Regions from separate parts of the Serratia nevei genome, predicted to be linked through region 1. Evidence: predicted binding sites of a transcription regulator. Region 1 holds the regulator's gene; each other region holds the start of a gene.
What was found. The regulator PurR, encoded in region 1, represses purine synthesis genes. The targets are predictions, from matches to a motif close to CANGCAAACGTTTGCNTG.

Region 1 (10,077 bases):
GATGGGTAGCCACGGCCCGGCTTACTACCGCCGCAGCACGCCAGAATTCCAGACGTTTTCGCCGACCTGCAACAGCAATCAGATCCAGGATTGCAGCCATGAACAGCTGGTGAACACCTACGACAACTCGATCTTGTATACTGACGCGATGCTCGATGCCACCATCAAGCTGCTGCAGCAGTATGACGACCGCTTCAATACCGCGCTGGTCTATTTGTCCGATCACGGCGAGTCGCTGGGGGAAAACGGCATGTACCTGCACGGCACGCCTTATGTCTTCGCGCCTAGCCAGCAAACGCATGTGCCTTTCCTGATGTGGATGTCGGCCGACTATCAGCGCAACTTCGGCGTCGATCGCCAGTGCCTGAACGCGCTGGCGGAAACGGACGATGTGTCGCAGGACAACCTGTTCCATACCCTGCTGGGCATGCTGAACGTACAAAGCCGCGAATATCAATCCCGGCTGGATATCCTGCAGCGTTGCCGCAACGCGGCGTAAGCGCTTAACTTCCTCGTGCCGCTGGGGCACAATAGTTCGCAGACAACCGGCGTTTTGTGCGCCGGTTTTTTTATTCCCATTGACCTAGACCAATCGGTCTATTATGCTCGACACCATGATGACCAAATCAACGCATTGCAACGTGGACACACGTGAACATCTGCTCGCCACCGGCGAAACTCTCAGCCTGCGCCTGGGCTTTACCGGCATGGGGCTGAGCGAACTGCTGGCCACTGCGGGCGTGCCGAAAGGCTCGTTCTACCACTATTTCCGCTCGAAGGAAGCCTTCGGCGAAGCGATGCTGCAACGCTATTTCGCGCATTATGATGCAGAAATGCAGGCGCTGTTTGCCGATGAGCACGGCGATGCCCGCCACCAGCTGCTCGGCTATTACGCCCAGGCCATCAGCTACCACTGCCGCAGCGAATGCCATAACGCCTGCCTGGCGGTGAAGCTTTCCGCCGAGGTGAGCGATCTGTCAGAACCGATGCGCCATGCGCTGGAAACGGGTACCGCTCGCGTGATCGGCCACCTGCAGGAGGCCATCGAACGCGGTATCGCCGAGGGCTCGCTGTCGGTGGCCATGAGCCCGGCAGCGACCGCAGAGACGCTGTACTCACTGTGGCTCGGCGCTTCGCTGCGCGCCAAGATCCGCCACTCGCTGGCGCCGTTGACCAGCGCGCTGGAAAGCATCGAGTTGCTGCTGCGCCCGCCGCAACCGTAACGGTAACAATTTCTTTTTATTGAAAAATGCAGTTCGTGGTTTTTTATCGCCCACCACTAGACGACCGGTCTATTAAATACAGGATGCACTATGAAGACTGAAAAATTGCTCTCTCCGCTGAAGGTTGGCGCCATCACCCTGCCCAACCGCGTGTTTATGGCTCCGCTGACGCGTCTGCGCAGCATCGAGCCGGGCGATATTCCTACGCCGCTGATGGCGGAATATTACGCACAGCGCGCCGGCGCGGGCCTGATCGTGACCGAAGCGACGCAGGTTTCCTTCCAGGCGAAAGGCTACGCCGGTGCGCCGGGGTTGCATACGCCGGAGCAGATCGCCGCATGGAAAAACATCACGCAGGCAGTGCATGATAAAAACGGCCATATCGCCGTGCAGCTGTGGCACGTAGGCCGCATCTCCCACGCCAGCCTGCAGCCGGGCGGGCAAGCACCGGTCGCCCCTTCGGCAATCAACGCCGAAACCCGCACCACCGTGCGTGATGAAACCGGCGCCTGGGTGCGCGTACCGACCTCCACGCCGCGCGCGCTGGAAACCAGCGAGATCCCGGGCATCGTCAACGATTTCCGCCAGGCGACCGCCAACGCGCGGGAAGCCGGCTTCGACTTCATCGAACTGCATGCCGCCCACGGCTATCTGCTGCATCAGTTCATGTCGCCGGCCTCCAACCAACGTACCGATCAATACGGCGGCAGCATCGAGAATCGCACCCGCCTGACGCTGGAAGTGGTCGACGCGGCGGTCGCCGAATGGGGTTCTGAGCACATCGGCATCCGCATCTCGCCGCTGGGGCCGTTCAACGGGCTGGACAACGGTGAAGATCAGGAAGACGCGGCGCTGTATCTGGTGGAAGAGCTGAACAAGCGCAACATCGCCTACCTGCACATTTCCGAGCCGGACTGGGCCGGCGGCAAGCCGTATTCTGACGCCTTCCGCGACTCGGTGCGCGCCCACTTTAAAGGGGTGATCGTCGGCGCCGGCGCCTACACCGCCGAAAAAGCCGAAGCCTTGATCGAAAAAGGTTTCATCGACGCGGTGGCCTTCGGCCGCAGCTACATCGCCAACCCGGATCTGGTGGAGCGCTTCCGTCAGCACGCGCCGCTGAACGAACCTAAGCCGGAAAGCTTCTACGGCGGCGGCGCCGAAGGGTATACCGACTATCCGTTTCTGGCGAAGTAACCCGTCCTGATCCCAAACGGCCATGCGACTGCCTGGCCGTTTTTTTATGCGCCGCACGCAAAAAAGCCCGCACGGGGCGGGCCGGTGTTCCCTGGTGTTGTGCTCTACTGCCGTTCAATTTTTACACGCTTGCCGTCGAAATAGATAATTGATTGTGCAGATCAATTACTCTGTATCGATCGGTACGCTCGATCAATATTTAGACATCACCGTCGCGAGCCCCACAAGTGACATTGTCACTCATTCGTTACGTTGAATTCCCTTGCGGGACAAGGCTATACTCGCTGGAGCTTCAATCCACCCGCCGTCTGCCACGGCACAGCCAATTCAGAGGAATTATGCGCTTACTCCATACCATGATCCGCGTCGGTGACCTGCAACGCGCCATCGACTTCTACACCAAGGTATTAGGCATGCGCCTGCTGCGCACCAGCGAAAATCCAGAGTACAAATACTCGCTGGCTTTCGTCGGCTATACGGAAGAAAGCGAAGGCGCGGTTATCGAACTGACCTATAACTGGGGCACCGACAGCTACGACATGGGCACCGCCTTCGGCCACCTGGCGCTGGGCGTGGACGACGTTGCCGCCACCTGCGACAGCATCCGCCGCGCAGGCGGCAAGGTCACCCGCGAAGCCGGCCCGGTGAAAGGCGGCACCACGGTCATCGCCTTCGTCGAAGATCCGGACGGCTACAAAATCGAGCTGATCGAAAATAAACATGCCGGTCAGGGCCTCGGCCACTAAGCCTCCCCTTCAGGGCGCGCTGCGCCCTGCTGATTCTCCGCGCAATAGCGCCTGCAACCGGGCGCAAAATTTGCCATAATGCGCGCTGCATTCGATGAAGATAAGAAACTGATGGCCGAGAAAAGTGATCTTAACGCCCTGAGTGGTCGTTTTCGTGGGTTTTATCCCGTAGTAATAGATGTTGAAACCGCCGGCTTCAACGCCAATACCGATGCGTTGCTGGAGATCGCCGCCGTCACGCTGAAAATGGATGAAGACGGCTGGCTGCAGCAGGACGAGACCCTGCACTTCCACGTGGAGCCTTTCGAGGGCGCCAACCTGCAGCCGGAAGCGCTGGCGTTCAACGGCATCGATCCGCACAACCCGCTGCGCGGCGCGGTCAGCGAATATGACGCGCTGCACGCCATTTTCAAAGCGGTGCGCAAAGGGCTCAAGGATCGCGGTTGTAACCGGGCCATTATCGTGGCACACAACGCCAACTTCGATCACAGCTTCCTGATGGCCGCGGCCGAGCGCGCCGGCCTGAAGCGCAACCCGTTCCATCCGTTCGCCACCTTCGACACCGCCGCGCTGAGCGGCCTGGTGCTGGGCCAAACGGTGCTGGCGAAAGCCTGCATCGCCGCCGGCATGCCGTTCGACAGCAGCCAGGCGCACTCCGCCCTGTACGACACCGAACAAACCGCCCTGCTGTTTTGCGAGCTGGTTAACCGCTGGAAACGTCTCGGCGGCTGGCCGCTGCCCGCCGGCGACCTCGCCGAATAAGCCAATAAAAAAGGCGGCCCAGTTTGCACTGGCGCCGCCCATTGCGCGATAACCGCAAGCCTGTCGATTAAGACTGTTGGTCTTCCTGCGCTTTATACTTTTCCGCAGTTTCTTTGATCAGCTGCTGCAGTTCGCCGCGCTGATACATTTCGATGATGATATCGCAACCGCCTACCAGCTCACCGTCTACCCACAGCTGCGGGAACGTCGGCCAGTTGGCGTATTTTGGCAGCTCGGCGCGGATGTCCGGGTTTTGCAGAATATCCACGTAGGCGAAACGCTCGCCGCAGGCGGACAGCGCTTGCACAGCCTGTGCGGAGAAGCCGCAGCTCGGCAGCTTAGGCGAACCTTTCATGTACAGCAGAATCGGGTTTTCAGCGATCTGGTGCTGAATTTTTTCAAGTGTCGTCGTCATTTATTGCTTCCTCAAGCCACATTTCATGGCTACAACATGCATCACGCGGGCTATTGTAGCGGCTGGAACAGTCGCAAGAAAACGCCATCTTTTGCAAGGATATTCGCCCGCCGCCGATCGCGTTTCACCGGCCACGTCATTCCGGTCAAAACATACGTCGAGAATAACATTTTTAATCCGACCATTTCACTAATATATTGCGTCGCGATGACGGCGCGGATTAATTATATCTCCACCGCCAACTGGCGCTTTTTCATACATCAACAGGCTGATTTTGAACCAAAAAAAATGTCATTAACGTTTTCTCACAATATGGATTATTATTTATGAGTTCTTCGCTGTTTTATATGGCGAAATTCGGGAATACTGTAACTCTTTCGATATCCGTTTCGGGGCCAAGGTTGGTGACGTCGACATGCGTTTAATTCTTACGCTCTTTGCGCTGCTGTTTACGCAGCTCTTCTTCAATTTGGCGCACGCTGCGCCACAGGCGCGTGTTGCCGCCGAGCAGCGTAAAAGCCATGCCAATGAAGCGCGGCCCGATGACCGCAGAAAAAAGAAAGCGGACAAAGCCGCCAAAAAAGCCAAAGTGACGGCCCCCGAAAAAAAAACCAAGACCGCCAAGGCAAAAAGCGAGAAAAGCGCGAAAAAGATCGTCAGCGCCAAACCCAAGGCCAAAGCGCAGAAAACCGCCAAGATTAAAGTCACCCCGCCGAAAAAAGGCTATAAAAAAGGCTATGGTCGCCACCGCGAAGCCGGTATGGCCACCGCCAAACTGGCGCGTGAAGAAAAGCCGTTGAAACTCAGCCCCGCGCACAAAAAACGCTACCAGCACGCCAAGCAGACCGCGATGGCCAAGCTGATGGGACAGATGGGCAAACCTTACCGCTGGGGCGGCAGCTCGCCGCGCACCGGCTTCGATTGCAGCGGCCTTATCTATTACGCCTATAAAGACGTAGTGAAAATCAAGATGCCGCGCACCGCCAACGAGATGTATCACCTGCGCGATGCGGCGCCGATCAAGAAAAGCGAACTGGAAAGCGGCGATCTGGTGTTCTTCCGCATCAACAACCGCGGCGTGGCGGACCATGTCGGCGTCTACCTCGGCAACGGCAAGTTCATCCAGTCGCCGCGCACCGGTGAAGAGATCCGCATCAGTCAGCTCGACAACGACTATTGGCAGAACCACTACATCGGCGCACGCCGCGTAGTGACGCCGAAAACCATTCGTTAATGCACTGTTCTGCGCGGTTGCGGCCCCGGTCGCAACCGCCTGCTCAAGCTATCGCCCATCGCACTTCCCCACGCGCATTTCTCGCTTTTCCTCCTGTTTTTTATGATGAAAATTGTTAAGATTGAATGACCACAATAAAAAACGGCCCATACGGCTCTCGCCCCGGCGGGAAGCGAATGGCGCTGTAAAGGAGGAAGCAATGTCGTTTGAATTACCTGCATTACCGTATGAGAAAAACGCGCTCGAGCCGCACATCTCCGCCGAGACCCTGGAATACCACTACGGCAAACACCACAACACCTACGTGGTTAACCTGAACAACCTGGTGAAAGGCAGCGAGTTCGAAGGCAAATCGCTCGAAGAGATCATCAAGACCTCTAACGGCGGCGTGTTCAACAACGCTGCGCAGGTGTGGAACCACACCTTCTACTGGCACTGCCTGTCGCCACAGGGCGGCGGTGAACCGCAGGGCGAACTGGCGGCGGCAATCGTCAAATCCTTCGGCTCTTTCGCTGCGTTCAAAGAGCAGTTCACCGATGCCGCAGTGAAAAACTTCGGTGCAGGCTGGACCTGGCTGGTGAAAAAACCGGACGGCGCGCTGGCGATCGTCAACACCTCCAACGCGGCCACCCCGCTGACCGGTGAAGACAAACCACTGCTGACCGTTGACGTGTGGGAACACGCGTATTACATCGATTACCGCAATGCGCGTCCAAAATACCTGGAAAACTTCTGGGCGTTGGTCAACTGGACCTTCGCAGCGGAAAACCTGGCGTAAGCGCAGGTTCTGAGGTGATAAGGCGCAGCCAGGCTGCGCCTTTTTTATAACCGGGGGTAAATCAGTTCAACGCGGCAACGAAGCTGAAAGCGATAATGACCGCCAATGCGCAGACGGTGGTGAACAGCGACATCTTCAATTCGGTATCCATGACAACTCCTTTAAAATGGGCTTTCCTAAGGATAAAAGGCGCACAATTAGTACGTCAAATCATTTTCCCACAGTTCGCCGATAAAATCTTGTTATCATTTCCCGGTTTATAATCTCGATTACCTCTTCCACTTTTGTTCAATATGCGACAAAATTCGCAGTTCACAACTGCGTACCGGCATCCATGCCCCTCCTGATTAAGCGCTGAAGACTTCAACACACTAAAAACTCAGTTTTCGCTTCTCTGGAGAAGGATCTACGTAGGCAAACGATTAACATCACACTTACATGCTGTAAACATGTGAGTTCAGGAGTCATTCCTTACATGGCAACGATTAAAGATGTGGCCAAACGCGCGGGCGTTTCCACCACCACCGTTTCGCACGTCATCAATAAGACTCGTTTCGTCGCCGAAGAGACCAAAGCGGCCGTGTGGGCCGCCATCAAAGAGCTGCACTACTCGCCGAGCGCCGTGGCGCGCAGCCTGAAAGTCAATCACACCAAGTCGATCGGCCTGCTGGCCACCTCGAGCGAAGCGCCCTACTTTGCCGAAGTGATCGAGGCGGTGGAAAACAGCTGCTACAGCAAAGGCTACACCCTGATCCTGTGCAACTCGCACAACAATCTCGACAAGCAGCGCGCCTACCTGGCGATGCTGGCGCAAAAGCGCGTCGACGGCCTGCTGGTCATGTGCTCCGAGTACCCCGATCAGCTGCTGGGCATGCTGGAAGACTACCGCAATATCCCGATGGTGGTGATGGACTGGGGCGCCGCGCGCGGCGACTTCACCGACACCATCATCGATAACGCGTTCGAAGGCGGCTATCTGGCCGGCCGTTACCTGATCGAGCGCGGCCACCGCGATATCGGCGCCATTCCGGGCCAACTGTCGCGCAATACCGGCGGCGGCCGTCACCAGGGCTTTATGAAGGCGCTGCAGGAAGCGCATATCGACATTCGCGAAGAGTGGATCGTCCAGGGTGACTTCGAGCCGGAGTCCGGCTACAAGGCGATGCACCAAATCCTGTCGCAAAAGCAGCGGCCGACCGCGGTATTCTGCGGCGGCGACATCATGGCGATGGGCGCCATCTGCGCCGCCGACGAGCTGGGGCTGCGGGTGCCGCAGGATATTTCCGTGATCGGCTATGACAACGTGCGTAACGCCCGCTACTTCACCCCGGCGCTGACCACCATTCACCAGCCTAAAGAACGCCTGGGCGAAATGGCCTTCACCATGCTGCTGGATCGCATCATCAGCAAACGCGAAGAGTCGCAGGTGATCGAAGTGCATCCGAAGCTGATTGAACGCCGCTCGGTCGCCGACGGTCCGTTCATCGACTACCGCCGCTAATCCCCCGCGCCGGAAGCCTGCGCGGCTTCCGGTTCCGCCTCGCTCAGCCACTCCTGGTTCAGCGTCTCCCCATCGCCCAGATACGCCAGCAGCCAGCTCATCGCCGGTGAGGGTTTATCCTGCTGCCAGGTCAGGCAGCAAGGGCTGGCGGGAAACGGCTGCTGCAGCTGCAACGCCTTCAGCTCACCGCGCTGCACCCGCGGCAGCGCCCGATGTGCCGGCATCATGCCGACGCACAGCCCGGCGCACAAACAGTCGAGCGCCGAAGTCCAGTCCGGCACCACCAGCCGCCGCTGGTTATCCAGCGTCCAGGTGACGCGCTTGGGCAGATTGCGCGAGGTGTCCTCCAGGCAAAGCGAAGGGTACGGCCGCAGCTGATCGTCATTCAGCGGCCCTGTCAGTTGCGCCAGCGGGTGCTGCGGGCTGACCACGCACAGCCAGTTCATATAGCCCATGTCGCGGAAGGCGAAGCCGCCGCCGACCGGCACCGCACGGGTGGCGCCGATTGCCATGTCCGCCCTGCCGTCCACCAAGGCATCCCACACGCCGTTGAACACCTCGGGTTGCAGCATCAGTTCGACGTCGGGGAAATGACGGTAGAAATCCAGCACCAGTTGGCGACTGCGCTGTGGTTTGACGATGATGTCCACCGCGATATTCAGCTGGCCGCGCCACCCGTTGGCCACCTGCTGACAGTGGCGGCGGGTGTCGAGCATTTTTTTGATAACAACTCGCGCATCCTTGATAAACAGCGCGCCGGCCGGCGTCAACTCCACATCGCGGTGACGCCGCTCGAACAGCGGCACCGCCAGCCATTGCTCCAGCTGCCGTACGGTATAGCTCACCGCCGACGGCACCCGGTGCAGCTCCTGCGCCGCCGCGCTGAAACTGCCGGTGCGCGCCACCGCGTCGACCACTTCAAGAGAATATTCAGACCACATCGCTTTGCCTTCAATTTTTTTAACAGCACTTTGCAAATATTACCGTTTCACAAGCAGAGATCCAGCCGGATACACTGGCCGGCGCTAAAAACCTGCGACATTAAAATATTAACGAGAAATACCATGCGAAATTCCTTTGGCTTTATGTTCTACCTCGCCGGCCTGAGCATGCTGGGTTATCTGGCGACCGATATGTACCTGCCCGCCTTCGGCGCCATGCGGGAAGAACTGCAAATTTCCGCCGGCGCGGTGAGCGCCAGCCTGAGCATCTTCCTGGCCGGCTTCGCCTTCGCGCAGCTGCTGTGGGGGCCGCTCTCCGACCGTCTGGGCCGCAAACCGGTCTTATTGATCGGCCTGACGCTGTTCGCCCTCGGCTGCCTGGGCATGCTGTGGGTGGAAAACGCCGTGCAGCTCTGGATCCTGCGCTTTATTCAGGCCGTCGGCGTCTGCTCCGCCACCGCCATCTGGCAAGCATTGGTGGTCGACCGTTACCGCGAAGGCCAGGCCAACCGCGTGTTCGCCACCATTATGCCGCTGGTGGCGCTGTCGCCGGCGCTGGCCCCGCTGCTGGGCGCCTGGTTGCTGAACCACGCCAGCTGGCGCGCGATCTTCGCCGCGCTGTTGGTGATCACCGCGCTGCTGCTGCTGCCGACGTTGATGCTCAAAGAGCGCGCCAAAACGCAACCCACCGCCGATGCGCCAAAAAACGGCGTCAGCTTCTGGCAATTGTTGAAATCCCCGGTGTTCAGCGGCAACGTCGCCATGTACGCCGCCTGCTCGGCCGGCTTCTTCGCCTGGCTGACCGGCTCGCCGTTCATCCTCGGTGACATGGGCTACAGCCCGAGCGACATCGGTCTGAGCTATGTGCCGCAAACGCTGGCCTTCCTGCTGGGTGGCTACGGCTGCCGCGCCGCGCTCACGCGCATCAATGGCAAAACCCTGCTGCCGTGGCTGCTGGTAGCTTATGGTGTCAGCATGGTGGCGCTGTATCTGGTGGCGACCCTGACCGCACCGACGCTCACCACGCTGCTGATCCCGTTCTGCGTGATGGCGCTGGTCAACGGCGCCGGCTACCCGATCATGGTGGCGAATGCGCTGATGCCGTTCCCGGAAAGCAGCGGTAAAGCCGCCGCGCTGCAAAATACGCTGCAGCTGGGGCTGTGCTTTGTGGCGAGCATGCTGGTGTCGGCGTTTATTGCCCAACCGCTGTTGGCGACGGTGACGGTGATGGTATCGACGGTGATCCTGGCCGCACTGGGGTATTTCCTGCAGCGGGGAAAAGC
Region 2 (10,077 bases), 1.4 Mb from region 1:
GCAAGACCGACTGGCGCTCGCAGCCGATTGAGATGGCGCACGCCGGCGACAGCGATCGGCAGATTGGCGGCGTGGGGGAGCTGGGTATGGGCGGCCCCAATTTTTGGACGCTGCTGCTGCGTGACGGGGCGATTGTGCATAGCGCCTGTGCGGCGCCGCAGGACGTGGACGGCGGCAAGCTGCGCCTGATCCCGACCCGCAGCCGCGAGGGTGAGGGGCTGACGGTGTACGAGCCTGCCGCCCGGATGATGTACGCGCTGCCGGCATTGACCGATCGCGAGCAGGACGCGTTGGCCGCCGGTACCGCCGAGGCGCTGGCGCGGCTGCGGGCGAGGTGTCGGCAGGCGGAGGCCACGCCGTTGCATCCGGTGCGCGGTCTGTGGGTGCCACCGTGGACAGAGGATCCGGCCGATCGTCTGGAGATCGCCTTGCCCAGTGGGCGGGCGCTGGCGGCGCGCTCGATGTTGCCGGCGGATCTGCGCCAGGCGGACGATCCGGCCGCGTTGCTGCACGCGCCCCCTTATGAGCTGTTGCTGGATAACCGGCCGACGGATCGTTTTGTGCGCGATCTCGAACGCGTGGCGGAATCCCCGGCGGGTGACGGCTTGAGCGTCGGCGGCTGCCAGTTCCACGGCGAGCATATTGTCGATGGTCTGTACCATCTGTACTTCGCCGGCGAGTGGTTCAGCCTGCTCTCTCACGCGCACAAACCGGCGGGCGGGCGCGGTTCGGACACCACTTTTTTCGTCGAGCGGGTCGAGCCGCAAGACGGCGGCGTGTTCGTGATTGAATGGGATGCCTACGGCGTGGGGCCCGACGGGCGTGCGCCGCGCGTAGCGGCGCCGCCGGTCTTGGTTATCGCGGTGAGCTGGCAGGAAGCGCCGCTGCAGCTGCCCACGGCCAATAACCGCGTGACCGTGCGCTTGCCCAACGCCACGGCGTAAGGCTTAAGGCAGCACCCTGACTTCGCCGTTGTGCAAGGTCAGTACGGCGATCGGGCTGCCGGAGAAGCACTCCCTAAAGGCCCAACTGCTGGGCCGAAACGCTGCCGCAGGCAGCCCGGCCTGCCACTCCTCCCATTGCGGAGCCGGCCGATCCGGCGGCAACAAGAAGGTGACCAGCCAACCGGCTTCGCAGCGCACCCTTTGGCCGCTCGGGCGGGTAAAGGTGTGCGCGCTCGCCAGCTCCATCACCGGCGGTAAAACCTCAAAGGCGATGATCGGCACGCCGGCCACGCTCTGTAGCTGAGGAAAACGCACGGCGGTCACGCCGTCCATCGTGATAGGGCTGTCTTCGGTGCCGGGCAGGCGTGGCTCCTGCCGATTTACCCAGCTTCCCTTCGGCAGCGTGATTTCACCAAACGGCTTTGCTTCGTCGAGCGTCAGGTAGCTGCGTTGATTCCAACGATCTTCCGCCCGCTGGCTCTTGATGTCCTGGATGGCCATGCCGATCAGCATTAGCGCGCACGCCACCGGGTAGACCGCCAGCGCCGAGGCCAGCAGATAGCCGCCCCAGGAGAGCGGCGGTCGCGGTCGGCCGCAGCGGGCGGCGATGTAGCGCCGGCCCCACCAGGCGATCAGGATGCCGGTGAGCAGCAGGGCCAACAACAGCGCCAGCAGCCCCGCGGCGCCGGCGCCATAACCTAACAGCATGGCAAGTTCCTTATGTTCACGGCGTGGTGGAACGATAGCGGACGAAGTAGGGCAGTGGCGGGGTCTCCCCGTCATCGCCATAGTGGCTTTCCGGTTCGATCACGGTTTGGCGTGCGTCGTCGCGCCCGTTGTAGCGGTATTCCAACGGCTGTCGGTAGCGCACGTCGGATGAGCGCAGATCGAAAATCAGCGAAAGGCGCGCATCGCCGTTATCCGTTTGAGCGACCAGCTTGTCGTTGCCCGCCCACAGCTGATACAGCGATTTATCGCCGTTTTCCAACAGCACCGCCAACTGCCCGTCGGATTTATAACGCAGGAGCTGATACAGCCCTCTGTCCAGCGTTTGCGCGATCAGGTAGATGCCGCCATCCGGAGCCTGCGCGCTTTCCTTCACGCGTACCGGTAGCCAATGCAGTTCGGCCACCTCGCCGGTTTTGCCGTTAACGGCAATGTGCAAGGCGCCGGAACCGAGCACCGGGTTCATCCAGAACAGCACGCGTTCGCCATCAACGGCGGTAAAGATCTCGGGCATGGATTTGCGCTTTCCGGCGGCGTTAGCCGTCGGTGAGTCCTCCTCGCCGCGCTCAAAGCCCAGCAGCTGCCGCGCGTCCAGCTGCGCCGGCAGATCCAGCGTCTGCCGCCAATGGGCGCCAAAGTCCGGGCTGTAGAATACGCCTTCGGTGCTGATGAAATACAGCGCGCGTTGCCCCGGCAGCGCCACCAGTTTGCCGCCGATAAAGGAAGGCTGGTTGTCGTCGCCCTCCGGCCAGGGGATCAGCGCCCCGATGGTGCCCCGTTGCACATCGACCAGCCGGCGCCCCTTGGACAGAAAAAGCGCGCACTCCTGCTCGACGCAAACCGCATCGTAGATCGATTCGTCGAGTTGCCCCAGCATCTGCAACCCCTTCGGGCCGGTGAATAACACCTGGCTGAGGTAGCTGGCCGCCCAGCCGTAAAAGCTATTGTAGGCCCCGCGTTCACTCCTTTTGCTGATGAGCAGCAGAGCACCGTCCTGCGCCGGGTAGCTGTGGATGAGATCGTAACGGGCTATCGTCGGCAAGGCTTCGTCGCTCTGGGTCCATTGCCACTGTGCATAGCGTTGTTCAGGGGCGAGGAAATAGACGCCCAGCGCGCTGGCCAAAAATAGCATCAGGATAATAAGGGGTCTTTTATAAAGCGCTAACGTCATCATTTCAGCTCCGTCACCTGTTCCTGCCGCCATAGCCTGTGGCGCAGATGGCGCAGGTATTTGAACGTTTTAAACGTGCGGTGCTGGTCAAACGCGTAGAGGCGGCAGATCTGGGCGAAGCCCTCGATCAGCAGCGCCAGGCCGCTGATCATCAGCATCATCAGCAGCAGAATCGGCGGCAATTCACTGCCGAGGCGCTCCAGGGTCCAGGCATCCAGGTAAAAGCCTGCTGGGGTATCGGCGTTATCCCACACGATCATGCCGAGCATCAAGCACATAATGATCGCGCCGAGGATGAAGACGACGCGCGCGCTCAGGTTTAGGCCGGCTTCGGTGAAGTAGCGGCTGCCGCCGATGAGATAGGTCTGGCGATCGCGATGGTTGATGATCCCACGCACCGTCGGCAACTCGGGGACGGTGTCGTTCTCGCAATACAGCACCTGCAGCGGATCGCCTTTGGCGATGAAAAGCGGATGTTGCCGACGAAATACCGGATGCAGTTTGGTATTGGGAACGTTGAGCGCGCGGGTCGTCAACGCGAAGTGCGTCTCCTTCTGGCGCCACGCATAAGTGTCCAAATACTGCACCTGCCGCGGGAGCTTATAGTCGCGGAGTTCGTAGCTCAGGGCGTTTACCGTCTCGATGCCGGAGGCCTCGACGCCGTTCGGGAGGGGAGGCGCGGTCTGCAGCGGTGCGGTCGCCGGCACGGCGTCTGCACGGACGGCCCGGTATCTGATGCCGGGGATTTTCAGGCTGAGCGAGCCGGGCGGCGTGACGTCTTGCCCCAGCAGCACGCGATCCAGTGCCCTGAGCAGGCGCCTGCGGCCGCGATGCCCGATCAGCAAGAGCTCTGAACCGACGAACAGCACCATGCCGATGCCGATAAGGCCGGCAATGATGGCGATAAAGAACAGGACGATGGTCAGCCAGGAATCTTCTCGGTCCATGATGAAAAAGGCCGCCGGGAAACCGCCGGTGAGCGCCGCGCCCAGCACCAGCAGGGCGAAGTATTTCAGCTTGTATTTCAGCGTTCTGTCGGGCTCCAGCCGGCCTTTAGTGCCGTGTAGCAGCCAGTGCAGCCAATAGCTGCCGTCTTGCAGGCGGTGGGCGCCAATCTTCACCCGATCGCCGGCGGCGAGCCTGGCCAGCAGATTTTCGCTGTCGCTGAAGTCGTCACGGTAAAAAAAGAACGTCTGGCCGGAAGCGATGATCCTCACCAGGTTGTCGGGCGCCGTCTGTTGGCTAGCGCATTGCTCGACGGTCACATGAAAAAATTGGGTTTGCATGTCATTCCCTGTCAGCGGGCGTGGCCCGAAAATTCATCCCTGGCGCCGGGTAGTCAGCGCTTTTTCATCAGTGGCAGCATGCGCACCAGCGCATTGTCCTTGACGATATAGTGGTGGAACAGCGCGGCGGCAGCATGCAGGCCGATCAGCCAGTAGCCGAACGACGCCAGCGTTTTGTGCCAGCCGATAATCATCCGCGCCTGCGGCCGATCCGCCACGTCGGCGAACGGCATCGGCAGGCCGAACAGATACCACTCCTTGCCGCCCAGATAGCGCGAGTACACCCCCAGTACCGGCAGCGTTAGCAGCAGCAGGTAAATCAGGGTGTGCGTCAGGTGCGCCAGGCCGGTTTGCCACTTCGGCGGTTTGGGCACGATAGCGGGCGAAGGGTGGCGCCAGCGCAGGAACAGGCGGGCGATCATCAGCGCAAACACCGTTACGCCGCAGCTGAAGTGGGTGACAACCAGCACGTACCAGGGGGCGCTGCCCGGTTCGGCAAAGCCGCGCAGCTCGATGGTGACGCAGGTGATGACCAGCAGGATCGCCACCAGCCAGTGCAGGCGAATTTGCCACGGCATGTAGGTGTTCTGCACCGGGTTACCTTTTGATGTTAAAGGGTCTGTGTGCCGATGGTAACGAAATGTTACAGGCGAGGAAAGCGCCTGCGTGCAGTTTAAGCAAAATGCCAGGGATTACGCCGCTTATTAAGCTATGAACTTAGTGGATTAAATGCCTGGCGGCAGGGGAGGGCGCTAGCATCGTAAGTTGTGAAGTTAATGCGCGGTAGGTTCAGAGGCTGGCAGCTTATTAAGCGATGAGGCGGGTAGCGCCGCAGCTCTCGCCGCGGCGCCTGGGATCAGTTCAATTTGGCCTTGGCGAAGTCGCTGCCGTTCACGTCCACCACGTAGCCGCTCAGGTTGCTGCGGGTGGCGTAGAACACTTTGCCGGTGGCCAGCGGCAGCCACGGCGCCTGTTTGGCGAAGATCACCTGCGCCTGTTGATACAGCTTGGCGCGCGCCTGCGGCTGATTCTCCTGAATCGCCTGCTGGATCAGGCTGTCGTAATCCTTATCGCACCAGCGCGCCACGTTGGCGCCGCTCTGCACCCCGGCGCAGCCGAGCAGGGTGGCGAAGTTGTCCGGATCGCCGTTGTCCGACACCCAACCGTACAGCGCGCTCTGCTGTTCGCCTTTGCGCAGCCCGGCCAGATACTGGCCCCACTCCCAGGTGACGATCTTGGCTTTCACGCCTACCTTCGCCCAGTCGCTCTGGATCATCTCGGCGATGCGCTTCGAGTTCGGGTTGTAGGGGCGCTGTACCGGCATCGACCAGATGTCGGTCTCAAAGCCCTGCTCCAGCCCGGCCTGCTTCAGCAGCTCGCGCGCCTTCTGCGGATCGTAGGCGTACTCCGGCAGTTTATCGTTGTAGCCCAGCATGCCCGGCGGCAGCAGCGAGTTGGCCGGCGTGCCGCTGTCTTTGAACACTGCGGCGACGATCGCTTTCTTGTCCACTGCATAGCTCAGCGCCTGGCGCACCAGCAGGTTGTCGAACGGTTTTTTCTGGGTGTTGAACGCCAGATAGCCGACGTTCAGCCCGGTGATGTCGTGCAGCTGCAGGTTGCCGTCGGCCTTGATGGCGGCGAACTGTTCCGGCAGCGGCGCGGGGATGATCTGGCATTCGTTGGTCTTCAGCTTGGCCAGCCGGGTTTGCGGATCCGGCGTAATCGAGAAGATCAGATGCTTGCTGGCCACTTCGCCCTGCCAGTAGTGCGGGTTGGCGATGTAGCGGATCAGCGAATCCTGCTTGTACTGCTGCAGCGCGAACGGCCCGGTGCCGATCGGCCAGTTGTCGACGTATTCCGGCGTGCCCTTTTTCAGCATGGCGTCGGCGTATTCGGCGGACAGGATTGAGGCGAAATCCATCGCCCAGTCGGCGACGAAGGCGGCGTTGGGCTGGCTCAGCGTGAAGCGCACGTGATGCTCGTCCACCGCTTCCACCTTGGCGATCAGTTTATCCAGGCCCATGTCGGTGAAGTATTCATAGTTGCCGCCGGAGACCTTGTGATACGGGTTAGCGGGATCCTTCTGCCGCATCACGGTGAACACCACGTCTTCGGCGTTGAAGTCGCGCGTTGGGGTGAAATATTTGTTGCTGTTGAATTTCACGCCCTGGCGCAGGGTAAAGGTGTAGGTCTTGCCGTCCGGGCTGACGCTCCACTCGGTGGCCAGCGAAGGGGCAGGGGTTTTATCGCTTTCGCGCAGAGTTACCAGCCGGTTGTACAGCACCTGCGAGGTGGCGATAAAGGTCGGCCCGGAGCTGGAGAGCTGCGGGTTGAACGATTCCGGCGAGGCGACGGTGCAGTACACCAGCGCATCGGAAGCGGCCAGCGCGCTGCCCGCCGACAGCAGGCCGGCGCTTGCCAGCGCCAGCGCGGCGATAGGGTGTTTTGAAAACGTCAAGGCAAGATCCTCAGGTGGGGGGAGCCGTTAGCGGCGAATTGATTTAACTATAGATAACGGATGGCGCGACGGGGAACAAGCGCCTCAGCTGCGCATTCTGTGCGCCCCGCGTTGCCTGCCGCCGCAGCGCAGATCTACACTGCGTGACAATCAGTCACTCGCAAGGATTTCCCGATGAGCCACTTTCGCCCTGTCGCCCTCGAACACGCCAGCCGCCTGCTGAACCACGGCCCGACGGTATTGATCACCAGCCGCAGCCGCGACGGCGCCAAACGCAACGTGATGGCTGCCGCCTGGTCGATGCCGGTGGAGTTCAGCCCGCCGCGCATTGCCATCGTGGTGGACAAAGGGGCGCACAGCCGGCAAATGATCGAGGAAAGCGGCGTATTCGGCATTTGCGTGCCGGCGGCCATGTTCATCGACGCCACCTACGCGGTCGGCAGCGTGTCCGGGCTGGATGACGACAAGTTCGCCCGCTTCCACATCGCTGCCGCGCCGAGCGCCACCCTGCAGGTGCCGCTGATCGAACAGGGCTGCGTGGCGTGGCTGGAGTGCCGCTTATTGCCGGAAAGCGGCGCGCAGGAAAAATACGACACCTGCTTCGGCGAGGTGCTGAGCGCGGCGGCGGACGAGCGGGTGTTCCAGCAAGGGCGCTGGAACTTCACCGCCGCCAATGCGGATCTGCATACGATTCATCATCTGGGGGCGGGCAACTTCGTGCGCAGCGGCGAGACGCTGCGGGCCAAACCGCTTTAATCGGCCGCGCGCTTGCGGTCGGCATCATAGCGCTCGCGGGCGGCGTCCAACTCGGGGAAATGGTATTCCGCCCATCGGTCCAGCGCCGTCAGCGTCTCGACCAGCGAGCAGGCGACGGCGCTGAGCCGGTATTCCACATGCGCCTGATTCTTTTCACTTAAATCCAGCCGTTCGAGCAGCCCGTTGCGTTCCAGCTGGCGCAGCGTTTGCGTCAGCACCTTCTGTGAAATGCCGTCGATGCGGCGCAGCAGCTCGCCGTTGCGCATCGGCCGCTGCGCCAGCGCGGGCAGGATCAGCATCACCCACTTGCCGGAAATCAGCGCCAGCGCATCGCGCGCGGAGCATTTACTCGAATAGACGTCGCCGGGATAGGCCATGGGGGGTTACCTTCAGGTGCGTAATTGCCAAGGATGCGATAAAGCCACAGCATAGCAGCACCACCTTACCGCGGGAGAAACAGGATGAACGTGCTGATTGTGCTGGCTCACCCCGAGCCACATTCTTTCAATGCCCATTTGGCCGAACAGGCGCGGCAGGCCTGGCTGGCGCAGGGGCACCAGGTGAAGACGGTCGATCTGTATCAGGAGGGGGTTGATCCGCGCGAAGGCGCCGGCCATTACCCCAGCAGAAAGCAGGCGGACAGGTTCGATGCGATGCAGGAGCAGCGCCATCACTGGACGATCCAGGCGCTGCCGGCGGAGATCCGGCGGCATATCGAGCTGCTGCGCTGGGCGGATACGCTGGTGCTGCAGTTCCCTTTCTGGTGGTTCGGCGCGCCGGCCATCCTCAAAGGCTGGATGGATCGGGTGTTCGTTTACGGCGGGGTGTACGACAGCCGCCACCGCCATGAGAACGGCGTGATGCGCGGCAAACGGGCGCTGCTGACCGTCACCGCCGGCGCTTCCGCTCAGGCCTGCGCGCCGGACGGGCGCGACGGCGATATGCGGCTGATGCTGTGGCCGATCATGCATGCGCTGCACTATATCGGCTTTAGCGTGCTGGAGCCGTTCCTGGTCTATGGCGTGCGCGGCGGATTGGCGGGCGAGGAGCTGCGGGCGCAGAACGCCGCTTTGGCGCAGGTGACGCAGGCGTATCGGGAAGGCTTAAGCGATCTTGCCGCTTGGCCGGCGGTACCGTTCAACCGCAATGACGATTTTGACGCCGATCTGGCGCTGAAGCCCGGCGCGCCGGTCTACAGCCCGTTCGTGCGGCACCGCGATCCGATTTAGAACCCGGCCTTCAGCAGTTCCTCGCGCAAGTCGTCGATAATCGCCGGTTCGATGTCGGGGAACTGTTGCTGGATATCGGCGATGGCGTCGGCCACGCTCGGGCCGGCGAAGGTGCCGGAGAAGGGCACCAGCGGCAGGTTGGCGTCGCTGTCCGGCAGTTCACCGCGGATAGTGCCGGTGATCATGCCCGCTTTTTTTTCCGCTGTGAGGTCGTACTCCCCCACGTTTTTGTCGATCGGTTTCATTGGCCGCCTCGCTGTCGGTGAGTGTTTACCCTGTCTGTTAAAGCATAGTGTTTCAGGCAATGAATACCAATCAATGTATATAATATTAATATAAAACAAAGTGATGCGCGATTTGTCGTTTGACGTTCACCGGGGGCCGGCGCTATGCTCGTGGCGCTAAAGGAACCTTCCTCACTGACAGGGACAGACGACATGAAAAGACTGAAAAGCGCGGCGCTGTTGTTGCCGCTGTTGGCGCTCAGCGCCTGCACTCATCACCTCAGCAGCGCCGAGCAGCATGCCAAACACTACGTTTATCAAACCCGCGACGACTTCGATCCGCAATTCCGCACCGATGTGAACGGCAGCATTAAAAACGCCGTGCCGATGTTCGAACAGTTCTACCAGCAGGGGAAAAAGGATCGCGCGGCGGGCGTGGCGCGCAGCGAGGCGCAGAAAAAGGCCGACTATCTGGCCAGCCCGGAATTCCAGCAGAACATGGAACACAAAACCATTTTCATCAATCGCGCCTACAGCGGCTCCGACAATCCTAAGCGTCGCCAGGTGCTGTCGCAGGAAGCGGTGGGCGCCTATTGGGACGGCTACGAAGGGCGCTGACTGAATCCCACATAAACAGAAGGTAATAAAAACTGGCCTTCTGCCGGTTATTTGATTATAAAAACCGCCGCTAAGGACGATGTTCATAATCGAAATCAGGAGTGTTTATGTTGGCAAAAGTTAAGCGTTCGTTCGCCGCCGCCGTCGTATTGATGTTGGCGTTGCCCGCGGTTCAGGCCGCGGATTACCGTGCGGGCGAGCAATACACCCGGCTGGATAAGCCGGTGGCCGCCGCGCCGGCGGTGGTGGAGTTCTTCTCCTTCTACTGCGGCCCTTGCTATCAGTTTGCCGATACCTACCGCGTAGGCAGTACCGTTGCTCAGGCGTTGCCCGCCGGTGAGAAAGTCACCAAATATCACGTCAGCCTGATGGGTAAACTGGGCAATGAGCTGACCGAAGCCTGGGCGGTGGCGACGGTGCTGGGCGTGGAAGACAAGATTGAAGGGGCGATGTTCGACGCGGTGCAGAAACAGCGCGCCGTCAACGGCGCCGAAGATATTCAGCGGGTGTTCACGGCGGCCGGCATCGATGCCGCTACCTATGAAAACGCGCGTCACAGCCTGCTGGTCAAAGGATTGATCGCCAAGCAGAACGAAGCGGTGAAAGCGTTCGAGGTGCGCGGCACCCCGTCGTTCTACGTGGCAGGCAAATACAAGATAGACAAT
Region 3 (10,077 bases), 1.2 Mb from region 1:
TCGATCAGCAGCGCGTCGAAGTCGGCGTGCATTTCCGCCAGCATGCGTTCGGTCAGCTGGTCGCAGGTTTCATGATTTTCCGCCGCGCGGCGGATGATTTTGTCGTCCACGTCGGTGACGTTGCGCACGTAGTTCAGCGAATAGCCGAGATAGCGCAGGTAACGCGCCACCACGTCGAAAGCGACAAAGGTACGACCGTGGCCGATGTGACACAGGTCATAGATGGTTACCCCGCACACGTACATGCCCACTTTCCCGGCATGAATGGGTTTGAATTCCTCTTTTTGACGACTCAGGGTATTAAAAATCTTTAGCATCGGGAGATTCCGTGGTGTGCGTGATAACAAAAAAGATAACCGGGCTTCAGGTTTTCCGCCCGGTAGCGTATTGAAACCTGAAGCCTGATCTATTGCAAGGTTAAGGCCATGCTTTGCTGATTTCACGCGAATAAAATGCGCGAAATTCGGCGGCTGGCGCAATTGTTATAATATAACATAAATGCAATTACCACAGACAGTGCACGGTTGAGCCGCTGCTGACTCGCTGGGGCGGATATGTTATAAGGGCGGTCTGAATGTTCACTCGCTTTACGTGACGTCTCACTTCACCTTGTTAGGATTAAAACTATGGTTACTTTCCACACCAATCACGGCGATATCGTTATCAAGACCTTTGCTGACAAAGCGCCGGTTACCGTTGAAAACTTCCTGAACTACTGCCGCGCCGGTTTCTACGACAACACCATCTTCCACCGTGTGATCAACGGCTTCATGATCCAGGGCGGCGGTTTCGAGCCGGGCATGAACCAGAAAGCGACCAACGCGACCATCAAGAACGAAGCCAACAACGGTCTGAAAAACACCATCGGCACCCTGGCAATGGCGCGCACCAACGATCCGCACTCCGCCACCGCACAGTTCTTCATCAACGTGGCTGACAACGACTTCCTGAACTTCCGCGGCGAAAACGTGCAGGGCTGGGGCTACTGCGTGTTTGCTGAAGTGGTTGAAGGCATGGACGTGGTCAACAAAATCAAAGGCGTGAAAACCGGCCGCAGCGGCATGCACCAGGACGTACCGGTAGAAGACGTCGTGATCAACAGCGTGACCGTCAGCGAGTAATCGCGGCTGCATGAGTACGCTGTTCATCGCAGATCTGCACTTGTGCGCACAGGAACCGGCAATCACTGCCGGTTTTCTGCGTTTTTTACGGCGCGAAGCAGTTCACGCCGACGCGCTGTACATCCTCGGCGACCTGTTTGAAGCCTGGATCGGCGACGACGATCCCGAGCCGCTGCACGCGGAGATCGCCGCGGCGCTGAAAGCGCTGCAACAGGCCGGCGTGCCCTGCTACTTCATCCACGGCAACCGCGATTTTCTGCTCGGCAAGCGCTTCGCCCGCGCCAGCGGCATGCAGCTGCTGCCGGAAGAGAAAGTGCTGGAGCTGTACGGCCGCAGGATCCTGATCCTGCACGGCGACACCCTGTGCACCGACGATCAGGCCTATCAGCAATTCCGCCGTAAAGTGCACAACCCGCTGATTCAAAAATTGTTCCTGGCGCTGCCGCTGCGCTGGCGACTGAAGATCGCCGCCAACATGCGCGCCCGCAGCCAGCAATCCAACCAGTACAAGTCGGAAGCCATCATGGACGTCAACCCGCAGGCAGTCGAACAGACGATGCTGCGCCACGACGTGCACTGGATGATCCACGGCCATACCCATCGCCCGGCGGTGCACCGGCTGGCGTTGAGCAACGGCGAAGCCCATCGCGCGGTGCTGGGCGCCTGGCACGTCGAAGGATCGATGGTCAAAGTCAGCGCCGACGCCGTCGAGCTGATCCAATTCCCATTCTGAGCCCCGGACTGGCGCGCGAGTGAAAATTCGCGCTTTCGGCGGTGAAAACCGGCGACGCAACCGTTTTCCTCGCCGTGCGCTCATGGTATGCTCTACGCCCTCATTCGGCCCTCAGCCGACGCCAGACAAATCACAGGAGCCTTACACCCATGGGAGCCAACGCCGCTTCAGCCGCCACTACCGGGGCGAAAATCGCAATTGTAATGGGATCGAAAAGTGACTGGGCCACCATGCAGTTCGCCGCCGAAGTCCTGACCCAGCTCGAAGTCCCCTTCCATGTCGAAGTCGTTTCCGCCCACCGTACGCCGGACAAGCTGTTCAGCTTCGCCGAGCAGGCTACCGCCAACGGCTTTGACGTGATCATCGCCGGCGCCGGCGGTGCGGCACACCTGCCGGGCATGCTGGCGGCGAAAACCCTGGTGCCGGTGCTGGGTGTGCCGGTGCAAAGCGCCGCGCTGAGCGGCGTAGACAGCCTCTACTCCATCGTACAGATGCCGCGCGGCATTCCGGTGGGCACGCTGGCGATCGGCAAAGCCGGCGCCGCCAACGCCGGGCTGCTGGCGATGCAGATCCTGGCGCTGCACGACGCCGCGCTGGCGCAGCGTTTGGCGGACTGGCGTCGGGCGCAGACCGAAGAGGTGTTGAACCACCCCGATCCGCGGGAGGACGCATGAAGCCGGTTTGCGTACTGGGCAACGGCCAGCTGGGGCGCATGCTGCGCCAGGCCGGCGAACCGCTGGGCATCGCCGTTTACCCCATCGGCATCGATGCCGAGCCCGAGGCGGTGCCGTATCAGAACAGCGTCATTACCGCCGAGATCGAACGCTGGCCGGAAACCGCGCTAACGCGTGAACTGGCGACCCACAGCGCCTTCGTCAACCGCGACATCTTCCCGCGCCTGGCCGATCGCCTGACGCAAAAACAGCTGCTCGACCAGCTCGGCCTGGCGACCGCGCCGTGGCAGCTGCTGGCGAGCGCCGCCGAATGGCCGCAGGTATTCGCTTCGCTGGGCGAGCTGGCGATCGTCAAACGCCGGGTCGGCGGCTATGACGGCCGCGGCCAATGGCGCTTGCGCCCGGGCCAGGAAGCCGAACTGCCGGCCGACGCCTATGGCGAGTGCATCGTCGAGCAAGGCATCAATTTCTCCGGCGAAGTGTCGCTGGTGGGCGCGCGCGGCCACGACGGCCGTTCGGTATTCTACCCGCTGACCCACAACCTGCATGAAGACGGCATCCTGCGCACTAGCGTGGCGCTGCCGCAGCCCAACCCGGCGCTGCAGCAACAGGCCGAGCAGATGCTGGCGGCGATCCTGAACGAGCTGAACTACGTCGGCGTGATGGCGATGGAGTGCTTTATCGTCGGCGATCGGCTGCTGATCAACGAACTGGCACCGCGCGTGCACAACAGCGGCCACTGGACGCAAAACGGCGCGTCCATCAGCCAGTTCGAGTTGCATCTGCGCGCCATCCTTGGCCTGACGTTGCCGCAGCCGGTGGTGAGCACGCCGTCGGTGATGGTCAACCTGATCGGCACCGCCGTCAACGAACAGTGGCTGTCGCTGCCGCTGGTGCATCTGCACTGGTATGAGAAAGAGGTGCGCCCGGGCCGCAAGGTCGGCCACCTCAATCTGAACGACCCGAGCGCCGCCGATCTGCGCCAGGCGCTGCAGGCGCTGGCGCCGCTGCTGCCGGGCGAATACCAAAGCGGGCTGGCCTGGGCACAGCAGAAGCTGGCCTAAAGCACCGCCGCCGAAAGTAAAAGGGGCTAGCCTTAGGCTAACCCCTTTTTTCATCCCGCTAAGTCAACATCACCCCTCATAACTGCGGAACAGCGCCCGGCCGCGCAGCAGGCGCACGCCCAGCCAGCCGCCGCACAGCGACAGCAGCAGCGCGCTGGCCATCGGCAACGCCCACCACAGCACCGGCGTCGGCGTCCACGGGAAGTCGAATACCCGGCTCTGCAGCAGCCACAGCGCCGCCTCGGCGCCCACCGCCGCCGCGATGCCCGCCACCAGCCCCAGCAGGGCGAACTCACACCACAGCGTGCGGCGCAGCAGCCGTTTGCCGGCCCCCAGCGTGCGGTACACCACCAGCTCCTGGCGGCGCTGACGCATGCCGACCTGCACCTGCGCCAGCAGCAGCAGGCCACCGCACAACACCACCAGCACCACCATCACCTCCAGCGCGCGGCTGACCTGCTGCAGCACGCCGCCGACCTGTTTCAGGATCGCGCCGATGTCCAGCAGGCTGAGCGTCGGAAATTGGCGGTTGAGCTGGGTCAGCATCTGGCCGTCGCCGTCGTAGCGGAAGCTGGTAAGCCAGGTCTGCGGCTGGCCGTCCAGCGCGCCCGGCGGGAAGATAAAGTAAAAGTTCGGCTTCAGGCTTTCCCAATCCACCTGGCGCAGACTGGTGACCTTGGCGCTGAACGCCTGGGTATCGCCGCTGAAGGTCAGCGTGTCGCCCAGCTTGATCTTCAGCCGCCCGGCAATGCCTTCATCCATCGAGACTTCGCCGCTTTTCGGCGGCCAGCTGCCCGCCACCAGCGGATTATGATCCGGCAGATCGGCCAGCCAGGTCAGGTTCAGCTCGCGGTTCACCGCCTCGCCGCCCGGATCGTCTTCATGCACCCGCTCGGTCGCCAGCTGCTGGTTTATCTCGGTCAGGCGCACCCGGACGATCGGATAATAGGTTTCCGGCTTGATCTGGTGCTGCTGCAGGAAGGTTTTCACCTGCGGCACCTGCGCCTCGGTCATGTTGAGCAGGAAATAGTTCGGGCTGTCCGGCGGCAGCTGTTGCTGCCAGCGTTCGAGCAGATCGCCGCGCAGCACCAACAGCAGCGCCAGCAGCATGAACGACAGCGAAAATGCCGCCAGCTGGCTGATGGTCACCCACGGCTGATGCAGCAGGCGGTTAACCGCCAGCCGCAGCGCCAGGCTCTTGAGCGTGATGCGGCGCAGCAACAGCAGGCTGCCCCAGCCGATGCCGCCCAGCAGCAGCGCCAGCACCGCCATACCGGCCAGGATCGCCCACAGCAGCGTGCTGGCCCCCATCAGCGTCACCAGCAGCGCCACCACGACCGCCGCCGTCACCGGCAGGAAGTAGCGCAGCGGCCAGACGTTGGCCACCACGTCGCGGCGCAGCACCCGCAGCGGTTGGGTAGCCAGCAGCTGACGGTACGGCCGCAGCCCGACCAGCAGTGAAATCAGCACCAGCGCGCCGAGCGCCCACAGCCACGGCCAGGCGCCGGCGGCAGGCAATGCGGCCGGTAACACCGGTTTCAGCAGGCGAATCAACAGCGCTTCGAACGCCAGCCCGATCGCCCCGCCGCACACCGCCGCCAGCGCCATCACCGCCAGCCACTGGCCGACGATCAGCTTACGCAGCGCGCCGTGCCCGGCGCCGAGGGTTTTCAGCACCGCGATCAGATCGTAGCGGCTGCGGCAATAGTGGCTCATCGCCACCGCCACGGCGGCGATCGACAACAGCAGCGTCAGCAGGGCCGACAACAGCAGGAACTGTTGGGATCGCTGCAGCGACTTGCCGAGCGCGCTGCCGGACTCCTGCAGCCCGAACCAGCGCTGATCCGGCGTCAACTGCGGCGTCAGCCGTTCTTCGTAACGTTGAATATCCGGCTCGGCGCCGGCGAACATATAGCGGTAGGTCAGGCGGCTGCCCGGCTGCACCGCGCCGGTCTTATCGACGTCCGCCAGGTTGATCATGATGCGCGGCGCGGTCTGGAACGGGTTGAAGCCGGCGTCCGGCTCCTGAATGATTTCACCGGCGATGCGCAGCGTGGTGTCGCCCACCTCGAGCGAATCCCCGACTTTCACGTTCAGCAGCGCCAGCAGACGCGGTGCCACCAGCACGCTGCCCGGTTCGGGCTTGATGTTGGCCGGGCGCGTTTCCAGCTTGCCGTACAGCGGATAGGCCAGATCGGTGGCTTTCACGTCCGCCAGCTGCGGCCGATCGCCGGCATAGGTCATGGTGGTGAACGACAGCTGACGGCTCAGCTTCAGCCCCTGCTGCTGCGCGTCCAGCAGCCAGCCTTCCGGCACCGGATGCGCGCTGCGCAGCACCCGATCGCCGGCGATAAAGTCGCGGCTCTGTTGACTGAGCCCTTTGTCCATACGATCGCTGATGCTGCCCAGCGCCAGCACGCAAGCCACGGAGAGCGTCAGCGCCAGCCAAACGATCAGCAGCGACGGCGAGCGCCATTCGCGCCAGAACCAGCGCCAGATCATGCTTCCTCCCACAGCTTGCCTTCGCGCAGCCGCAGCCGCCGCTGGCAGCGCGCCGCCAGGGTTTCGTCATGGGTCACCAGGATCAGGGTGGTGTCAAAATCGCGATTGAGGGAAAACAGCAGGTCGGCGATGCGATCGCCGGTCTGACGATCGAGGTTGCCGGTCGGTTCATCGGCGAACAGCACCCGCGGCCGGCCGCTGAAGGCGCGCGCCAGCGCCACGCGCTGCTGCTCGCCGCCGGACAGCTGCGCCGGCAGGTGATCGAGCCGTTTGCCCAATCCCAGCTGTTCCAGCAGCTGCACCGCCTGCTCGCGGCTTTGCCTGTCGCTCTCGCCGCGCAGCAGCGCCGGCAGCTGCACGTTTTCCAGCGCGTTCAGCGTCGGCACCAGCATGAACGACTGAAACACGAAGCCGACGTTCCTGGCGCGCAGCGCGGCGCGGCCCTCTTCGTCCAACGCGGTCAACGACTCGCCAAGCAGGCGCACCTCGCCCTCGCTGCCGTCATCCAGCCCGGCCAAAATGCCCAGCAGGGTCGATTTCCCCGATCCGGATTCGCCGATCAGGGCGATCGTCTGCGCGGGTTTGACAAGCAGCTCGACTCCGGTAAGGATGGTGAGCTGATGCTCACCCTGACCAACGTGTTTACTAAGATGATGAACTTCAAGAACGTTTTCCGCTGGCATCTTCCCTTCCTTTTGCTGTTGGGATTATTCAGTTTACGCGCTGTCGCCGCCGATACCTTGTTGATTTTGGGCGACAGTTTAAGCGCCGGCTACCGCCTGCCGATCGAGCGGGCCTGGCCGACGCTGTTGGCCGAACAGTGGCAGAAAAAACCGGGCGCGCCGCAGCTGGTCAACGCCAGCATCAGCGGCGACACCGCCGCACAGGGGCTGGCGCGTCTGCCCGCGCTGCTGAAACAGCATCAGCCGCGCTGGGTGCTGATCGAGCTGGGCGCCAACGACGGCCTGCGCGGTTTCCCGGCGCAGGACGTACAGCGCGATCTCGGCCAGATCATCACACAGGTGCAGCAGGCCGGCGCACAGCCGCTGCTGATGCAGATCCGCATCCCGCCGAACTACGGCCGCCGCTATACCGAAGCGTTCAGCGCCGTTTACCCGGCGCTGGCCAAGCAGTTCAACATTCCGCTGCTGCCGTTCTATATGGAACAGGTGGTGGTGAAGCCGGAATGGATGCAGGATGACGGATTGCACCCCAATGGGGACGCCCAGCCGTTTATCGCCACCTGGATGGCGGAGCGCCTGGAACCGCTAGTAAAACATGAGTCTAACTAAATTAGGGTCGTACACTAGGTAAAGTTATGCAAAAAGCAGTATTGATAACCGGCTGCTCCAGCGGGATTGGACTGATTGCGGCGCAGGATCTGCGCAACCGCGGCTATCGGGTGCTGGCCGCCTGCCGCAAACCGCAGGACGTGGAAAACATGCGCCAGCTCGGGCTGGAAGGCATCGAGCTGGATCTGGACGACAGCGCCAGCGTCGAGCGCGCCGCCGCCGAGGTGATCGCGCTGACCGGTGGCCGCCTGTACGGCCTGTTCAACAACGGCGGCTTCGGCGTTTACGGCCCGCTCAGCCGCATTTCGCGCAGCCAGCTGGAGCGGCAGTTCGCCACCAACCTGTTCGGCACCCACCAGCTGACCCAGCTGCTGTTGCCGGCAATGCTGCCGCACGGCGAAGGGCGCATTATCCAGACCAGCTCGGTGATGGGGCTGGTCTCCAGCGCCGGGCGCGGCGCCTACGCCGCCAGCAAGTTCGCGTTGGAGGCCTGGTCGGACGCGCTGCGCATGGAGCTGCACGGCAGCGGCATTCAGGTCAGCCTGATCGAACCGGGGCCGATTTCTACCCACTTTAGCCAGAACGTCAACCAGGCACAGAGCGACAAGCCGGTGCACAACCCCGGCATCGCCAAGCGCCTGACGCTGCCGCCGGAGGCCATTCTGCCCAAGCTGCGCCACGCGCTGGAAAGCCCGCGCGCCAAACTGCGCTACCCGGTGACCCTGCTGGCGCACGCCATGAGCGTGCTGCGCCGCATTCTGCCGGGCCGCTGTCTGGATTGGCTGCTGCGCGGCAACGCTTAATTCGCCCGCCGGGGTTGAAGAATGGCGGCGCGCCCCCATCTACACCCCATGGCTCCGCACGATCAGAGAGAAAAAAGATGCTAGCTCAAGCTGTTGTTGATATTAACGAAACTAACCTGCACCAGACGCTGGAACAATCGATGTGCATTCCGGTGCTGTTTTACTTCTGGTCCGAGCGCAGCCAACACTGCCTGCAGCTCACGCCGGTGCTGGACAAGCTGGCGGCGGAATACGCCGGTCAGTTTATTCTGGCCAAGGTGGACTGCGACGCCGAACAGATGATCGCCTCCCAATTCGGGCTGCGCTCCATTCCGACGGTCTACCTGTTCAAAGACGGCCAGCCGGTCGACGGCTTCCAGGGCCCGCAGCCCGAAGAAGCGATCCGCGACTTGCTGCAGCGTTTCCTGCCGAAGGAAGAAGACCTGAAACTGGCGCAGGCGCAGGAACTGCTGGCCGCCGGCAACGCCGCCGAAGCGTTGCCGCTGCTGAAAGACGCCTGGCAGAGTAGCCAACAGCGCAGCGACATCGGCCTGACCCTGGCCGAAACCCAGATCGCGCTCAGCCGCAGCGAAGACGCCGAAGCGGTGCTGGCAACCATCCCGCTGCAGGATCGCGATACCCGCTATCAGGGCCTGGTGGCGCAGATTGAACTGTTGAAGCAGGCGGCGGACACGCCGGAAATCCAACAGCTGCAACAGCAGGTGCAGCAGCAGCCGGACAACGTCGAGCTGGCAGTGCAGCTAGCGCTGCAGCTGCATCAGGTCGGGCGTAACGAAGAAGCGCTGGAGCTGCTGATGGGGCATCTGAAGAAAGATCTGGCCGCCGCCAACGGCAACGCGCGCAAGACCCTGATGGACATTCTGGCCGCGCTCGGCACCGGCGACGCGCTGGCCGCTAAGTATCGCCGCCAGCTGTACTCCCTGCTGTACTGATATACCCTTCTTCTTTCCAACCGCATCGTTATCGGCTGCATGTTCGAACCCCAGTCACTTAGTTATCTAAGCTCCTGGGGTTTGTCACGTTTGCCGCCTGGACGCAACTGGAAATCCATTGGGTATATCTGTTGTCCCAAAGTAAATATTGAAGGGTATCCCCTAAATAGTTCGAGTTGCATCAAGGCGGCAAGTTTGTAAGTCCCCGGGAGCTTACTCAAGTAAGCGAGCGGGGCGCGCAAACGCAGCCAACACAGATGCAGCTTGAAATATGACGGGGATATCAGCGATAGACCCGCACCCCACCTTCCACGCCCGCCGGGCTGAACAACACCTGCCACAGCTGAATGTTGCGCGAACGGAACGCGCCGGCGCAGGCGTTCAGGTAATAAGTGAACATGCGTTCGAAGCGCTCGGAATAGCCGCCGGCCAACTCTGGCCACGCCCGTTTGAAGTTCTCCAGCCAGGCCATCAGCGTGCGATCGTAATCGGCGCCAAAGTTGTGCCAATCCTCCATCACAAAACGCCCTTCGCTGGCCTCGGCGATATGCCGCACCGAAGGCAGGCAGCCGTTGGGGAAGATGTATTTGTCTATCCAGGCGTCGACGTTGAGATCGGTCTGATTGGAACCGATGGTGTGCAGCAGGAACAGGCCATCCGGCTTCAGGTTGCGCGCCGCGACGCTGAAATAGGTCTCATAGTTTTTCGGCCCGACGTGCTCGAACATGCCGACCGATACGATGCGATCGAACTGGCGATCCAGATCGCGGTAGTCCTGCAGCAAGATCTCGACGTCCAGCCCGGCGCAGCGTGCCTGCGCCAGCTTCTGCTGCTCGGCGGAAATGGTCACGCCGTGCACCGAGACGCCGTAGTTTTGCGCCGCAAACTGCGCCAACCCGCCCCAGCCGCAGCCGATATCCAGCAGCGTCATGCCCGGTTTCAGCTGCAGTTTTTCG

Region 2: a site for PurR is predicted at 4,779-4,796, ahead of cybB (cytochrome b561). Genes of this name have one in related genera too.
Region 3: a site for PurR is predicted at 1,908-1,925, ahead of purE (5-(carboxyamino)imidazole ribonucleotide mutase). Genes of this name have one in related genera too.

The regions. Positions count from the first base shown of each region.
Region 1 is NZ_CP149940.1:2,320,529-2,330,605, reverse strand. Features, by position in the region: gene eptA (phosphoethanolamine transferase EptA) at 1-499, shown strand, start outside; gene V8N38_RS11260 (TetR/AcrR family transcriptional regulator) at 603-1,223, shown strand; gene V8N38_RS11255 (alkene reductase) at 1,314-2,417, shown strand; gene gloA (lactoylglutathione lyase) at 2,756-3,163, shown strand; gene rnt (ribonuclease T) at 3,242-3,925, shown strand; gene V8N38_RS11240 (Grx4 family monothiol glutaredoxin) at 3,993-4,340, opposite strand; gene V8N38_RS11235 (C40 family peptidase) at 4,756-5,574, shown strand; gene sodB (superoxide dismutase [Fe]) at 5,774-6,352, shown strand; gene V8N38_RS11225 (YnhF family membrane protein) at 6,414-6,503, opposite strand; gene purR (HTH-type transcriptional repressor PurR) at 6,828-7,853, shown strand; gene punR (DNA-binding transcriptional activator PunR) at 7,850-8,794, opposite strand; gene punC (purine nucleoside transporter PunC) at 8,918-10,077, shown strand, end outside.
Region 2 is NZ_CP149940.1:920,190-930,266, forward strand. Features, by position in the region: gene V8N38_RS04290 (hypothetical protein) at 1-944, shown strand, start outside; gene V8N38_RS04295 (hypothetical protein) at 948-1,652, opposite strand; gene V8N38_RS04300 (hypothetical protein) at 1,669-2,802, opposite strand; gene V8N38_RS04305 (hypothetical protein) at 2,841-4,127, opposite strand; gene cybB (cytochrome b561) at 4,181-4,705, opposite strand; gene V8N38_RS04315 (ABC transporter substrate-binding protein) at 4,984-6,585, opposite strand; gene V8N38_RS04320 (flavin reductase family protein) at 6,760-7,341, shown strand; gene V8N38_RS04325 (winged helix-turn-helix transcriptional regulator) at 7,338-7,718, opposite strand; gene V8N38_RS04330 (NAD(P)H-dependent oxidoreductase) at 7,803-8,570, shown strand; gene V8N38_RS04335 (hypothetical protein) at 8,567-8,815, opposite strand; gene V8N38_RS04340 (Exc2 family lipoprotein) at 9,008-9,412, shown strand; gene V8N38_RS04345 (DsbA family protein) at 9,520-10,077, shown strand, end outside.
Region 3 is NZ_CP149940.1:1,140,483-1,150,559, reverse strand. Features, by position in the region: gene cysS (cysteine--tRNA ligase) at 1-317, opposite strand, end outside; gene ppiB (peptidylprolyl isomerase B) at 627-1,121, shown strand; gene V8N38_RS05405 (UDP-2,3-diacylglucosamine diphosphatase) at 1,132-1,854, shown strand; gene purE (5-(carboxyamino)imidazole ribonucleotide mutase) at 2,004-2,528, shown strand; gene purK (5-(carboxyamino)imidazole ribonucleotide synthase) at 2,525-3,592, shown strand; gene ybbP (putative ABC transporter permease subunit YbbP) at 3,662-6,094, opposite strand; gene ybbA (putative ABC transporter ATP-binding protein YbbA) at 6,091-6,777, opposite strand; gene tesA (multifunctional acyl-CoA thioesterase I/protease I/lysophospholipase L1) at 6,748-7,386, shown strand; gene V8N38_RS05375 (SDR family oxidoreductase) at 7,413-8,189, shown strand; gene V8N38_RS05370 (co-chaperone YbbN) at 8,267-9,121, shown strand; gene cfa (cyclopropane fatty acyl phospholipid synthase) at 9,405-10,077, opposite strand, start outside.